2 linked regions of the Saccharothrix violaceirubra genome follow. The protein of the gene in region 1 interacts with the protein of each later gene in a pairwise test. Links are inferred from orthologs where the notes say so. Each region holds a gene or a part of one and is shown on either strand. Other genes may lie near its edges.

Region 1 (6,889 bases):
CATCCACCCGGAACTGGCCGAGCACCAGTCGTTGGCCTACCACCTGGTGTCCGGCGACGGCGCGCTGCACGGCCGCGACGGCAAGGATCCCCAGGGCCTGCCCGCCGGGTTGCGGGACGCGGCGACCAAGGCGGTCGGCAGCCTCGACGGCAAGGTCGGCTTCCAGGTCACGGCCGTGGACGGCGCTGGTGCCGCGGGCAAGGTCTTCCTGGACCAGAAGGCCGAACCGGGCCAGGTCGCGACGATCACCATCGACCCGGCGATCCAGTCCGCCGCGCAGCAGGCCGTCGACAGCGTGCCGCAGGACGGGGCGCTGGTGGCGATCCAGCCGTCCACCGGCGAGATCCTCGCCATCGCGCAGCACGGGTCCGGCGGCGCCCAGAGCCCGGTCGCGCTCACCGACCGCTACGAACCCGGCTCGACGTTCAAGATCGTCACCGCCGCGGCGGCCCTGAACGCGGGCGCGGTGACCACCACGACGCCGGTCGCGTGTCCGGGCACCGACACCATCGGCACCCGCACGATCTCCAACGAGGACAAGTTCGACCTCGGCACGGTCCCGCTGCGCCGCGCGTTCGCCGCGTCCTGCAACACCAGTTTCGCCAAGCTCGCGGCCGACCTGCCCGCCGACGCGCTGCCCGACGCCGCCTCCTGGTTCGGGCTGACCTCCGACTACACGATCCCGGGCCTGACCACGAACACCGGCAAGATCCCGTCGTCGCCGAGCGTGCCCGAACGCGTCGAGTCCGGCATCGGCCAGGGCCGGGTCCAGGTGACGCCGTTCGGCATGGCGCTCGTCGCCGCCACGGTCGCCAACGGCAGCACGCCGACCCCCAGGCTGGTCCGCGAACTGCCCGCCGAGGGCGGTCGGGCCACGCCGCCGCCCGCCGGGGTCGTCGCCGCGCTGCGCACCATGATGGGCGACGTCGTCACCGGCGGCACGGCCCGCGAGTTGGCGCCCTACGGCAACGTGCGCGGCAAGACCGGCACCGCCCAGTTCGGCGACGGCACGCACTCGCACGGCTGGTTCGTCGGCTACCAGAACGACCTCGCGTTCGCCGTGCTCGTCGTGGACGGCGGCTCGTCGAAGGCGGCGGTCGCGGTGACGTCCCGATTCCTCGGCGGGTTCTGATCCGGTCCCGGTGGCGCCGGGGGGCGCCGCCGGGTCCACAGTGGACCGACCGGAGTGGATGGCACCGCGTCGGGCCGTGGACCCCTGCCGCCACAAGGACGATCGGCACGTCGGATCATCCGGCGTGGACGGAGAACGGCCGGACAGGACGAAGGTCAGCGCCCGGCGGCGAGATCGGTCAACCGGCGGAGCTGCGCGGCCCGCTCGGCGTAGAGCTGCTCCTGCTCCGTGGCACCGTCGGCGGCCGAGGCGAGCAACGCCACCGTCTCGACGACCGCATCGGCCGGTGCCGCGAGCAGCCGGGCGACGAGGTCGTCGACCGCCGCGTCGAGCCCCTCGGGCGACACGACCGCGTTGGCCAGACCGATCCGCGAGGCCTCCTCGGCGCCGACCTCGCGGCCGGTCAGGCACAGCTCGACCGCGCGGGCGTACCCGACCAGGCGGACCAGGGGCAGCGTGCCACCCAGGTCGGGTACCAGGCCCAACGCGGTCTCGGCCATGCGGAACCGCACGTCGTCGGCGACCACGCGCAGGTCGCAGGCGAGCGCGAGCTGGAAGCCCGCGCCGATCGCGTGCCCGCGCACCGCCGCCACCGTGACCCGTGCGGGGTCGCGCAACCAGCGGAAGCCCTCCTGGAAGCCGGCGATCAGCGCGGCACCGGCGTCGGGTCCGTGACGCACGATGTCCGCGAAGCCCGGCTCACCGGGTATCGGCTCCCCGGTGAGCACCCGCCGGTCCAGTCCGGCCGAGAAGGCGCGACCGGAGCCCCGGACGACCACTACACGGACGTCCGGGTCCAGCTGCGCGCCGATCTCCCGCAACGCCGCCCACGTGGACGGAGTCTGTGCGTTGAGCACGTCGGGGCGATCGAGCGTGATCGTCGCGCGCGGGCCGTCGACGACGAGCCGCACGCCACCGCCCTCCGGCAGGTCGGCGTCGAGAGTGGTCCGGGCCGACATGCGCGTACCTCCGGGGCGTGAAGGCACCGTCTCCCTCGGTGCCTGGTGTTACCGGAGAGTAGATTACTTCTTCTTCGTGCGGGTGGCGCCACCGCGACCGCGAAGCTGCACACCGGACTCGCTGAGAACCCGATGCACGAAGCCGTAGGAGCGCCCGGTGGACTCGGCCAAGGCCCGGATGCTCGCGCCCTTCTCGTACTTCTTCTTCAGGTCAGCGGCCAGCTTGTCCCGCGTGGCGCCCGTGATACGGGCACCCTTCTTCAGGTCAGCCACCTTGTCCCGCCTTCCATGGACAGCAGGTCGGGCCGTGAATTAGCCCCTGTCGTCGCAATGATCGAACACGACGACCAAGAACGCCAGGCGATCATGCGAAAAGATCGCCGAGCGGTCAAGGGACCACCCTGGGTAGACCCGCCCGACAAGGTCGGAATTCCTTGTGTCAGGCCAGTTGGACCAGTTCGAGGTACTCGTCCGACCAGTGGTCCTCGGCGCCGTCCGGCAACAGGATCACCCGCTCGGGCTCAAGCGCCTCGACCGCACCCGGGTCGTGGGTGACCAGCACGACCGCGCCCTCGTAGCGGCGCAGCGCGTCGAGCACCTGCTCGCGGCTGGCGGGGTCGAGGTTGTTGGTCGGCTCGTCGAGCAGCAGCACGTTCGCCGCGCTGGACACCAGCCCGGCCAGGGCCAGCCGGGTCTTCTCGCCGCCGGACAGCGTGCCCGCCGGCTGGTCGAGCTGCTCGCCGCTGAACAGGAACGTGCCCAGCAGGGACCGCAGTTGCTGCTCGGGCGTGTCGGGCGCGGCGTGCCGGATGTTCTGCCACACGGAGGCGTTGTGGTCGAGCGTCTCGTGCTCCTGCGCGAAGTACCCGAGCTTGAGCCCGTGGCCGGGCACGACCCGCCCGGTGTCGGGCTTCTCCATCGAGCCGATGAGCCGCAGCAGCGTGGTCTTGCCCGCGCCGTTGAGGCCGAGGATGACCACCCGCGAGCCCTTGTCGATGGCCAGGTCGACGCCGGTGAACACCTCCAGCGACCCGTACGACTTGCCCAGGTCCTCGGCGGTCAGCGGCGTACGCCCGCACGCGGCGGGCTCCGGGAACCGGATCTTGGCCACGCGGTCGGACTGGCGTTCCTCGTCGAGGCCGGCGAGCAGCTTCTCGGCGCGACGGGCCATGTTCTGGGCGGCGACGGCCTTGGTCGCCTTGGCCCGCATCTTGTCGGCCTGCGCCATGAGCGCACCGGCCTTCTTCTCCGCGTTGGCCCGCTCGCGGCGGCGGCGCTTCTCGTCGGCCGAGCGGGCCTCCAGGTACTTCTTCCAGCCCATGTTGTAGATGTCGATCTCGCCGCGCATCGCGTCGAGGAACCACACCTTGTTCACCACGTCGTCGAGCAGCTCGACGTCGTGGCTGATCACGACCAGGCCGCCGTCGTGGGACTTGAGGAACCCGCGCAGCCACGCGATCGAGTCGGCGTCGAGGTGGTTGGTCGGCTCGTCGATCAGCAGGATCGTGCTCGACTTGGCGCCGACGCCGGCCTCGGAGGCGGCGAACAGGATGCGCGCCAGCTCGACGCGGCGGCGCTGGCCGCCGGACAGGGTGCGCAGCGGCTGGGCGAGCACGCGGTCGGCCAGGCCCAGGTTGGAGCAGATGCGGGCGGCCTCGCTCTCGGCCGCGTAGCCGCCCAGCGCGGCGAACCGCTCCTCGAGCCGGCCGTACTTGCGCACGGCCTCGGCGAGTTCGGCGTCGTCGACCAGCTCGGCCATCGTCGACTGGGACTTCTCCATGTCGCGCAGGAGCTGGTCGAGCCCGCGCGCGGACAGGACGCGGTCCTTGGCGATCACCGACAGGTCGCCCTCGCGCGGGTCCTGCGGCAGGTAGCCCAGCTCGCCGGTGCGCCGCACCTCGCCCGCGTAGGGCTGGCCCTCGCCCGCGAGGACCCGCAGCGAGGTGGTCTTGCCCGCGCCGTTGCGGCCGACCAGGCCGATGCGGTCGCCGGGCTGGACGCGCAGCGTGGCGTCGGAGAGCAGGATGCGCGAACCAGCGCGCAACTCGAGATCGGTGGCGGTGATCACAGCGGAACTCCGTAAGGTGTGGTCGGGTGCGGGGTCGACGGCGCGGGAGAACGCGCTGGACCTACTCGATCAGGACGACCACGGATCCAGTCTACCGAGGGACCGCCACCGGATTTCACCGATGTGTCCACCGGCATAACCGGCCGGGTCGCGCCGAGGGCGGCCACTCCCGTCCCGCACCGGGCCGCACGCACGCACCCGGACACCGGCGGGCGCGGCGGGCGTCACGTCCACGTGCGACAGGTCGACGGGACGGGTGTGCGCGGCGGACGCCGGTGGCGGTGGTAGTCGGGTCGACCAGCGGGACCGGCGCCTCCCGACGGCGCGGCGCCCTGCCGATGGCGAAGGCGGGCAGGCCGACCGGTCCGGCCCGGTACCCCGGACCACTCGCCGGGCGGCCAGGACCCGGCTCCCGACCTCGACCCGGAGTACACCTCGGCCGCGACCCGCGGTCGGCCGGACCGACGGCGCCATCGCGGCGGTGAAGGGCCGGGCACAACCGGCACCCGTGCCGAAGCCCCGCGGTCTTCCGGTCGCCGCGCTTTGTCCACAGCCCCCTCGGTTGTCCACAGGCGAGATCCACATCCCGCCCCCGACCGGGTGGCACCGGTAGAATGGGTCCGGGGCGCTCCCCCTGAGGACGGGTGGGGGCATGTACACCTGACGGCCGCGATCGTCGAACAGCGCGAGCCGCTCAGGCGTCCCGGACCACGATCTCCACCGCGCGCACCCGTTCGGCGACCTCGTCCAGCACGGCCCGCCGGGGTTCGGGCACGTCGAACACCCGCTCGACCGCCCGCGCGAACACACCCGCCAGTCGCGGATCGGCGCGCAGCACGTCCAACGCCTGCCGGTCGCCGCCCAGCACCACCGCGTCCAACTCCGGCAGGCGCGGCACGAGCACGCGGGCCACGTCGTCGGCGGCGGCCCGCAGCGCGACCCGCGCCTGCCCCTCCCGACGACGGGCGAAGCGGCGCTGGGACCACCCGCCCGCCTTGGAGCGGCCGTGCACCTGGCGGTTGTCCGTGGTGGAGACGAGGACCTCGCCGTCGCACGCCACCCCGACGCTGTGCCCACCGAGGCGCACCAGCACCAGGCCGACCCGGCGGGACGCGCCGGCCGCGCCGGTCAGGGGTCGCAGGTCCAGGCCGGCGCTCTCCCCCGTCGGCGCGAAGTCGGCGAACACCGCGTCGACGGCGGCGGTCGTGCCGTCCTCGGCCGTGACCACGAAACGCCGGGGCGAGACGGCCGTCGCGCGGACGCCGCCGTGCCGGGACGCGAAGCGGTCGAACCAGCCGGCGAGCAGGGCGGGCGCGACCTCGACGGCCCGGCCGCCGCCCTCGACCGGACGCACCCTCATGGGAATTTCCGATCGGCGCGTCTCGATTGATCTGAACGGCCCGATCTCATGACACCCGTACGGATCAGTGTCACTACTCCGTGTCGCGGCGGGGCTTGTCCACCCCGAAGCCGCGCTTCTGCGGACGGTGGCAGCAACCGCGAAACCGCGCCACGCGTACCCGACGCCCCGTCGGCGGGGCGGATCGGCTCGCAGGCGGCACCCACCCGCGTCACGGTAGCGGTCCGAGCCCATGACAGGCCACTACACCTGCGGTTTCACTGCTCGAAAGGTTCGGACCAGTGCCGAACGAGGTGATCGCAGACCGGAGTGAGGAGCAACAGAATCGGACGAATGCGGCACTTCGACCGCAGCACGACACCACCGAAGGTCGGTTGGCGGCCACCGGCTCCTGGTGCAGAATATTACCGGCGGGTTTACACCAGGGAAAGCACGGACGTTCGCCACTTGACAGAACGACGTCCACCCCCCTTACGTCATCCGCCGAACAGCCCAGTCAGTGACTCCATCCAGAGGACACCACCGCACTACGTTGGCGGGTAGGGTCACTGAAGCGTGATCTAATGACAGCGGGGAGTCACCATGACTAACGCTGCCGGTCGAACGAACCTGTCCGTCGACGAACTCGACTCGACGGGCCACGGCAGTCTGGCTCAGCTCTTGACCACGGGACCCTTTCCCGAGGCGCTGCGGGCTGCCATCAAGGCGAGCAGGTTGAGCCTCGACCGCATCCAGCACCGACTCGCTCTACGCGGGGTCACGATCAGCGTCGCGACGCTGAGCTACTGGCAGTCCGGCCGCAGGCGGCCGGAGCGCCCCGAATCGCTGGAGGCGTTGCGCCACCTCGAATCCGTGCTCGGCGTTCCGCAGGCGGGTCTGTCCGCGCTGCTCGGGCCGCCGAGGCCGCGGGGCAGGCGGTCCCGACCCACCTCGATGATGCCCATCGACGCCCTGTGGCCTCGACGGGAACGGGTCGCGAACCTGCTCACCAAGGTCGACACCTCGTCCGACGTCAAGCTCGGCCGGATCAGCCAGCACGACCGCATCGAGATCGCTGCCGACGGCGGGCAGCGATCCGTGTGGGTGCGCCAGATCCTGCGCGCCGAGCAGGACGGTCCGGACCGGTGGGCGCTGGTGTTCGAAACGGAGGAGGGCGACGTCCTCCCCCGGGTCTCGAACCTGCGCAACTGCCACCTCGGCCGGGTCGTCGAGGACCTCGACGCCAACATCATGGCCGCGGAGATGATGTTCGACCGCCCCCTGTCCCGGGGCGAGACGATCATCATGGAGTACGAGCTGCTGTTCGCCGAGGGTCATTACCCGGCGGGCAACAACACGTTCGCCCGGAAGTTCCGGCTCCCGGTCCGCGA
Region 2 (8,156 bases), 1.4 Mb from region 1 along the record:
ACCGATGGTCGGATTCTCGTGGACGGCACGGACATCCGGCAGTACGACCTGGGCGAACTGCGGGCCCGGTTGGGGGTCGTGCCGCAGGAGGCGCACCTGTTCGGCGGGGACGTGGCGGAGAACATCGCCTATGCCGAGCCGGACGCGTCGCGGTCGGCGATCGAGTCGGCGGCCCGGGAGGTGGGGGCGTTGCCGGTGGTCGCGGCGCTGCCTTCGGCCTTTGGTCAGCAGGTCGGTGAGCGGGGGCAGAACCTGTCGGCCGGGCAGCGGCAGTTGGTGGCGTTGGCCAGGGCCGAGTTGGTGTCGCCTGATCTGTTGCTGTTGGACGAGGCGACGGCGGCGTTGGATCCGGCCACGGAGGCTGCGGTGTTGGCCGCGGGTGGGCGGCTTGCCGCTTCTCGGACCACGTTCGTCGTCGCTCATCGGTTGGCTACGGCGGCTCGGGCGGATCGGATCGTGGTGCTGTCCGGGGGGCGGATCGTCGAGGTGGGCAGTCATTCGGCGTTGTTGGCCGCCGGCGGCGTCTACGCCTCGCTCTGGGCGCACGGCATTTCTTAGTTTCCGGCTGCCGTACTGCCGGTGGCTGTGGTTCCGAACGCGCGAGTTGTGCACTCGGACACCGTGAGTTGTGCGTTCAGGCACCGCGAAATGTGCACTGGACGGGTCAGGAGGCGAGGACCTCGTCCAGGCGCTCGTAGCCCTCGACGACTCCGTGTTCCATGCCGCTGGACAGGGCCAGGTCGCGGACTTCGAACGAGTCGAACACGCTCACCCCGCGCAGACGGGTGCGGCCGTCGCCCAGGTCCTCGAAGGTCAGGGTTTCCAGGCTCACGCCCTCGGGCATGCCGCAGAACGTGAACGTCTGCACGATCCGCGTGTCCTCGCGCACCTCGTGGAACGAGCCGTAGAACGCGTATTCGCCGTTCTCCTCCACGTGCGTGTACCGGTACGACCCACCGGTCACGGCGTTCCACTCGTCGACCTTCATCTCCAAGCGGCGTGGGCCCAGCCAGCGCTTCACCAGCTCGACGTCCACGTGGGCGCGGAACACGGCCGCGCGTGGTGCGGCGAACTCCCGTTCGATCACGATCGTGGGCGTGTCCTTGCCCGCCTCGATGGTGGTCTCGCTCATGACGCTTCCCCTTTCTCCGCGGTGTCCGGCAGGGACTCCGCCAACACCTCGTCCAGTCGCCGGTACCGCTCTTCGGCTTGCCGCCGGTACCGCTCGATCCACTTGGTCATCAGGTCGAACACCTCCGCTTCGAGGTGGACGGGTCGCCGTTGGGCGTCCCGGCCGCGACTCACCAAGCCCGCGTCCTCCAGCACCTTCACGTGCTTGGACACCGCCTGGAGGGTCACGGGGTACCGCTCGGCCAGCTCGTTCACGGTCGCGTCGCCGGACGCCAGCCGGGCGACCATGTCGCGCCGGATCGGGTCGGCCAGCGCCGCGAAGACCCGCGACAGGTCGTTCGCCACGGCAACCCCTTTACTCAACCAGTTGGTTGATTAAGACCGTACGCACCCCCGCCGCCTTAGTCAACCAACTGGTTGACCACGACTCCGAACAGTCGCCGATCGGGCACCGAGCCACTAGCGTCCAGGGGCATGCGCGAGCCCCTGACCTCAAGCGATACCGGAGCGCCACCATCGGGACCGATGCCGTGACCGATCCTGTGACAGAGACCTCCTTGCCCGCACCCGCCTCTGTGTTAATCGCCCCGGTCGGGGTACTAGCCTGACCATGAGTTGAGTCATCAGAACAAGCGAGATGGATAGAGGCGAGCGTCAGCCGTGTCCAGCAGCAGTCCGGCTTCACAGTTCGGCCCCAACGAGTGGTTGGTCGAGGAGATGTACGAGCAGTTCCTCGCCGACCCGTCGTCCGTGGACCCCGCGTGGCACGACTTCTTCGCCGACTACAAGTCGACGCAGCGGTCGGGCAACGGGGCGACGGCCGCACAGGCGGAGAGCGGCACGGCGCCGGCGGCACCCACCGCCACGGCGACGAGGCCCGCACCCGAGAAGCCGGCGGCCCGGCCCGCGCCCAAGACCGAGGCGAAGCCCGCACCCCAGACCAAGCCCGCGGCCAAGCCCGCACCGGCGAGCGCCGCCAAGGCCGCCCCGGTGAAGGAGCAGGCCGGGCAGGAGCAGAAGCAGCTGCGCGGTGCCGCCGCCGCGATCGCGAAGAACATGGAGCTGTCGCTCACCGTTCCGACCGCGACGAGCGTGCGCGCCGTGCCCGCCAAGCTGCTGGCCGACAACCGCATCGTGATCAACAACCACCTCAAGCGCACCCGCGGTGGGAAGGTCTCCTTCACCCACCTGATCGGGTACGCGGTGGTCCGGGCGCTCCAGTCGTTCCCGAACCTCAACCGGCACTACGCCGAGATCGACGGCAAGCCGTTCGCGATCACGCCCGAGCACGTCAACTTCGGCCTGGCCATCGACCTGCCCGGCAAGGACGGCTCGCGCACGCTCGTCGTCGCCTCGGTCAAGGGCTGCGAGAACATGACGTTCACGCAGTTCTGGCAGGCGTACGAGGACCTGATCCGCAAGGCCCGCGGCGGTTCGCTGACCACCGAGGACTTCTCGGGCACGACCATCTCGCTGACCAACCCAGGCACGATCGGCACCAACCACTCGGTGCCGCGCCTGCAGGCAGGCCAGGGCGCGATCATCGGCGTCGGCGCCATGGAGTACCCCGCCCACTTCCAGGGCACCAGCGAGCAGGCGCTCACCGACATGGGCGTCAGCAAGATCATCACGCTGACCTCGACCTACGACCACCGCATCATCCAGGGCGCGGAGTCGGGCGAGTTCCTCAAGCGCATCCACCAGCTCCTGCTCGGCGAGGACGGCTTCTACGACGACGTCTTCACGTCGCTGCGCCTGCCCTACGAGCCCATCCGCTGGGTCGCCGACATCCCCGAGGGCGCGGTCGACAAGACCGCCCGGGTGATCGAGCTGATCGACGCGTTCCGCACCCGCGGCCACCTGATGGCCGACACGGACCCGCTGAACTACCGCCAGCGCAGCCACAGCGACCTGGACGTGCTCAGCCACGGCCTGACGCTGTGGGACCTCGACCGCGAGTTCCCGGTCGGCGGCTTCGGCGGCAAGGAGCGGATGCGCCTGCGCGACATCCTGGGCGTGCTGCGCAACTCGTACTGCCGCACGGTCGGCGTCGAGTACATGCACATCCTCGACCCGGAGGAGCGCCTCTGGATCCAGGAGCGCGTCGAGGTCCCGCACGAGAAGCCCCCGGCCACCGTGCAGAAGTACATCCTCTCCAAGCTCAACGCGGCCGAGGCGTTCGAGACGTTCCTCCAGACCAAGTACGTCGGCCAGAAGCGGTTCTCGCTCGAAGGCGGCGAGACGGTCATCCCGCTGCTCGACGCCGTGCTGGACAAGGCCGCCGAGCACGAGCTGGACGAGGTCGTCATCGGCATGCCGCACCGCGGCCGGCTCAACGTCCTGGCCAACATCGTCGGCAAGCCGATCTCGCAGATCTTCCGCGAGTTCGAGGGCAACCTCGACCCGGGCCAGGCGCACGGCTCCGGCGACGTGAAGTACCACCTCGGCGCCGAGGGCAAGTACTTCCGGATGTTCGGCGACGGCGAGACCAAGGTGTCGCTGACCGCGAACCCGTCGCACCTGGAAGCCGTGGACCCGGTGCTGGAAGGCATCGTCCGCGCCAAGCAGGACCAGCTCGACAAGGGCGGCGAGGGCTTCACCGTGCTGCCGGTCGCGCTGCACGGCGACGCCGCGTTCGCCGGTCAGGGCGTGGTGGCCGAGACGCTGAACCTGGCCCTGGTGCGCGGTTACCGCACCGGCGGCACGGTGCACGTCGTGGTCAACAACCAGGTCGGCTTCACCACGGCGCCGGAGAACTCGCGCTCGTCGAAGTACTCGACCGACGTCGCGAAGATGATCGGCGCACCGGTCTTCCACGTGAACGGCGACGACCCCGAGGCGTGCTACTGGGTCGCCAAGCTGGCCGTGGACTACCGGCAGAAGTTCAACAAGGACGTCGTGATCGACATGGTGTGCTACCGCCGCCGCGGTCACAACGAGGGCGACGACCCCTCGATGACCCAGCCGGCGATGTACGACGTGATCGACACCAAGCGCTCGGTCCGCAAGACCTACACCGAGGCCCTGATCGGCCGCGGCGACATCTCGGTCGAGGAGGCCGAGAAGGCGTTGCAGGACTTCTCCTCGCAGTTGGAGCACGTCTTCAACGAGGTGCGCGAGCTGGAGAAGCACCCGATCAAGACCTCGCCGTCGATCGAGGCCGAGCAGCAGATCCCGGCCAAGCTGCCCACGGGCATCGAGCGTTCGGTGATCGAGCACATCGCCGACTCGCACGTCGACCTGCCCGAGGGCTTCACGCCGCACCCGCGCGTCAAGCCGGTGCTCGAGCGGCGGGCCAAGATGGCCCGCGAGGGCGGCATCGACTGGGCGTTCGCCGAGCTGCTCGCGTTCGGCTCGCTGGTCATCGACGGCCGCACGGTCCGCCTGGCCGGCCAGGACTCGCGGCGCGGCACGTTCGTGCAGCGGCACGCCACGCTCGTCGACCGCAAGAAGGGCGACGAGTACACGCCGTTGCAGAACCTCGCCGAGGACCAGGGCAAGTTCATGGTCTACGACTCGGTGCTGTCCGAGTTCGCGGCGCTGGGCTTCGAGTACGGCTACTCGGTGGCCAACCCGGACGCGCTGGTGCTGTGGGAGGCGCAGTTCGGCGACTTCGTCAACGGCGCCCAGTCGATCATCGACGAGTTCATCTCGTCCGGCGAGGCCAAGTGGGGCCAGGTCTCCGACGTCGTGCTGCTGCTGCCGCACGGTCACGAGGGCCAGGGCCCGGACCACACGTCGGGTCGCATCGAGCGCTTCCTGCAGCTGTGCGCCGAGGGCTCGATGACGATCGCCGTGCCGTCGACGCCGGCGAACTACTTCCACCTGCTGCGCCGCCACGCGCTCGACGGCGTGAACCGCCCGCTGGTGGTCTTCACCCCCAAGTCGATGCTGCGTCTGAAGGCCGCGGTGAGCCCGGTCGAGGACTTCACCGAGGAGCGCTTCAAGTCGGTGATCGACGACCCGACGATCACGTCGCCGGACGCGGTCACGAAGGTCCTGCTGTGCAGCGGCAAGATCTACTACGAACTGGTCGCCGAGCAGGAGAAGCGCGGCGCGACGGACACCGCGGTCGTGCGCGTCGAGCAGCTCTACCCGGTGCCGGTGCGCAAGCTGACCGAGGCGTTGGAGCGCTACCCGAACGCGGCCGACGTCCGCTGGGTGCAGGAGGAGCCGGCCAACCAGGGCGCATGGCCGTTCTACGGCCTGAACCTGCCGGACCTGCTGCCCTCGCGGTACTCGCTCAAGCGCATCTCGCGGCGGCCGATGGCGGCGCCGTCGGCGGGCTCGTCGAAGGTGCACGAGGTCGAGCAGCGCGAGATCATCACGAAGGCGTTCGAGTAGGCCGTGTACTTCACCGACCGCGGCATCGAGGAACTGGAGCGGCGCCGGGGCGAGGAGGACGTGAGCCTCGCCTGGGTGGCCGACCGGCTGCGGGCGTTCGTCGACGCGAACCCCGAGTTCGAGACGGCGATCGAGCGGTTCGCCACGTACCTGGCACGTGACGACGAGGACTTCGAGGACTGACCGCCGAAGGGGCGCCCCGCGCGGGGCGCCCCTTCCGCTTTTACCGGTGGTGGTCGCACCGGGAGCAGCGCCGGGCCCGCAGCAGCCCGAGCGCGCGGTGCGTGCCCAGCGCGATGACGGCGCCCGACAGGCCCCCGGCGACGAGCACGGTGTCGTCGAGGCCGAAGCGCTCGGTGATCAGGGTCCAGGCGGCGACGAGCGGTGCGACGCGGATCAGCCAGTGTTCGCGGTTCACGGTGTCCTCCCCGGTTTCGGCGGTCGCGGGGAAGTGTGCGGTCGCGGTCGGGCAGGTCCGGTCCGAAGCGGACGGATTCGTGCGGTCCTGTGCCATCATCGCGACGTCCGCGTGTGTCGGCGTGAAAGCAGGTTACGGTGCCCGAAATCCCACCCGCGTTAGCGAGACTCGTCCGGGAGTTGAAGTCGCTGCGCCTGCGTGCCGGGCAGCCGACGATCGAGACGTTGGCGAGTCACATCAGGTGCAGCAGGCAGACGGTTTCGGCCGTGCTGAACGGGCACCGGCTGCCGCGCTGGGAATTCGTGGAGAGGTTCGCCGAGTACTGCGCGGCCACTCCGGACGTGGTGGCGCGGCTGCACGACCTGTGGCTCGACGTGCACATGGGCGAGGACGAACCGGCCGTCCCGGTGCCGTTTCCCGGCCTGGATTCCGTGGGGGTGGAGTGGTTCGACGACCACGCCGCGTTCTACGCGGCGGGCGCGGACGGGATCGCGCGGACGACGTCGCAGATCCGGACCACCTACGTGCACCAACACCCGCCGACGATCTACCGGGCGACCGCCGCGGAACGCTATTTCACCGCGATCCTGGACTGGGCGAGGGAACGCGGGGAGCGGACCGTGCGCCGGATCGTCGGCGTCCGGTTCGTCGGCGGACGGCCCGAGTCGTCGATGCTCGACTGGCTGGTGGCGCACCACGCGGAAACCCGGGACATCGAGAACTACGAGGTGCGCGTACTGCCGTGGTCACCGCCCGCCGACGGCGTGAACCTGATGCTGTTCGACGACGCGCACACGTTCCTCGCGTTCTCCGGGCAGTCGAAGGCGGGGTTGAGCGGGTTCCGCGTGGAGAGCGAGAAGTTCCAGAAGTATTTCGTCCTCTACTACGAACAGTTGTGGGCACCGCTGGAATCGGTGGAGAAATTCCTCGGCGAGCGCGCTTAGACGAGTTTGAGCAGCGGCCGTTCGATGCCGAGCATCGAACGGACGTGGGAGACCCGCCAGCCGAGTTCCGCGGCGAGCGCCTGCGCGGTCAGGCCGGACATCCCGAACGCGCGGCCGAGCAGGGCGGGCCGCTCGCCGGGGTAGCCGGTCACCGGTTCGGGCGACAGTTCCGTGATCTTGAGCCGGCGCAGGCCGCGGGTGCCCGCCGCGTCGGAGAGCACGCCGAGTTCACGCGCCCGCCGCACCAGCGCGAGCACCGGCACGCCCCACACCGCGCGCAGTTCGCCGAGCCGGTCGAGGTCGACCCGGTCGGGGAGTTCGGGGGTGATCGCGGCACGCGGCGTGAGGAACTCGGCCGCGAACACGTCCAGGTCGTGCTCGGTCGGGTCGGGGTGCAGCAGGCGGCCGAGTTCCCGGGCCACGGTGAACCGGTGGCCGTAGACATCCGGGTCGCGCGGCACGACGACGACCGGCCGGTCCGGGACGGCGGTGGCGAACGGCTCCGCGCCGAACAGCACCACGACCCCGTTGGACTCCAACCGCCGCACCAGGTGCGCGACCGGTCCCGGCAGCAGGCCCCAGAGCGAGCGCACGGCACGGGCCGCGACCACGGTGTCCACGGCCGGGCGCGGCAGCCGGACCTTGGGCAGCCGCACGTGGCCTTCGAGCGCGTGCGCCAGCTCCCACGCCTGCTCGGCGAACGCGGCGGCGGCCGGCCTGCGCGACACGGGCAGGCGGACGTGCGGACGTCCGGGGCGGAAGAACGCGGCCGGCACGTCGAGCGTCCGGGCCAGGCCGCGCACCACGTCCGGCGAGGGGTGCGAAGCGCCGGCCTCGTAGCGGCAGAGCTGCGTCGCCGAGACGCCGACGAGTTCGGCCAGCCCGCGCCGGGACAGCCCGGCCAGCTCCCGGGCCTGGACCAGGCGGGCCGGGTCGAGGTCAGGCATCGCGGGCGTCGGGGTGGCGCGTCACGTCGAGTTCGGGCTCGTCGCCCTCGGCGAAGCCGGTGAGCGGGAGCTGCGGCGCGTCCTCGAGGTCGAGGTCGAGCGGCAGCCGCTCGGGTTCCCACGTCAGCGTGCCGTCGTCGGCGAGCGAGATCGGTTCGCCCCACCACGCGCCGAGCACGCGGTCGCTGTCGGCGTTGGCGACGAACCCGACGTAGATCACGGTCAGGTCGGCCTCGCCGGCGGCGGCGACCGCGTCGGCCACGGTGGGCCGCGCGGGCGCGTGCAGGTCGAACAGCATGGCCGGCGGCTCGACCCCGAACCGCCGCCCGGTGCGCTGCGGCACCAGCGTCGCGATCGTCACCACCTTGGGCG

Evidence for each region.
Region 2: the proteins of F4559_RS10240 (region 1) and F4559_RS03090 interact in binary tests that used the Escherichia coli proteins (3 or more experiments, as listed by UniProt). The link is inferred for Saccharothrix violaceirubra from one-to-one orthologs.

Annotation. Positions count from the first base shown.
Region 1 is NZ_JACHJS010000001.1:2,048,102-2,054,990, reverse strand. What follows is about bases 1,846-4,763. They hold F4559_RS10240 (ABC-F family ATP-binding cassette domain-containing protein), read right to left. Parts: upstream 4,160-4,763; coding sequence 2,531-4,159; downstream 1,846-2,530. Other genes in these bases: F4559_RS10245 (helix-turn-helix domain-containing protein), read right to left, coding at 2,155-2,364; F4559_RS10250 (enoyl-CoA hydratase/isomerase family protein), read right to left, coding at 1,846-2,091. Also shown: F4559_RS10255 (penicillin-binding transpeptidase domain-containing protein), read left to right, coding at 1-1,132; more of F4559_RS10250, read right to left, coding at 1,288-1,845; F4559_RS10235 (acVLRF1 family peptidyl-tRNA hydrolase), read right to left, coding at 4,854-5,519; F4559_RS10230 (helix-turn-helix transcriptional regulator), read left to right, coding at 6,102-6,889. UniProt on the Escherichia coli protein: Genetic data indicate it may be involved in ribosome assembly or function.
Region 2 is NZ_JACHJS010000001.1:619,322-627,477, reverse strand. The notes cover bases 1,491-5,675. They hold F4559_RS03090 (multifunctional oxoglutarate decarboxylase/oxoglutarate dehydrogenase thiamine pyrophosphate-binding subunit/dihydrolipoyllysine-residue succinyltransferase subunit), read left to right. Parts: upstream 1,491-1,791; coding sequence 1,792-5,475; downstream 5,476-5,675. Other genes in these bases: F4559_RS03085 (DUF6104 family protein), read left to right, coding at 5,479-5,658. Outside these bases: F4559_RS03105 (ABC transporter ATP-binding protein), read left to right, coding at 1-558; F4559_RS03100 (SRPBCC family protein), read right to left, coding at 665-1,132; F4559_RS03095 (ArsR/SmtB family transcription factor), read right to left, coding at 1,129-1,476; F4559_RS03080 (hypothetical protein), read right to left, coding at 5,699-5,893; F4559_RS03075 (helix-turn-helix domain-containing protein), read left to right, coding at 6,031-6,837; F4559_RS03070 (helix-turn-helix domain-containing protein), read right to left, coding at 6,834-7,784; F4559_RS03065 (hypothetical protein), read right to left, coding at 7,777-8,156. UniProt on the Escherichia coli protein: E1 component of the 2-oxoglutarate dehydrogenase (OGDH) complex which catalyzes the decarboxylation of 2-oxoglutarate, the first step in the conversion of 2-oxoglutarate to succinyl-CoA and CO(2).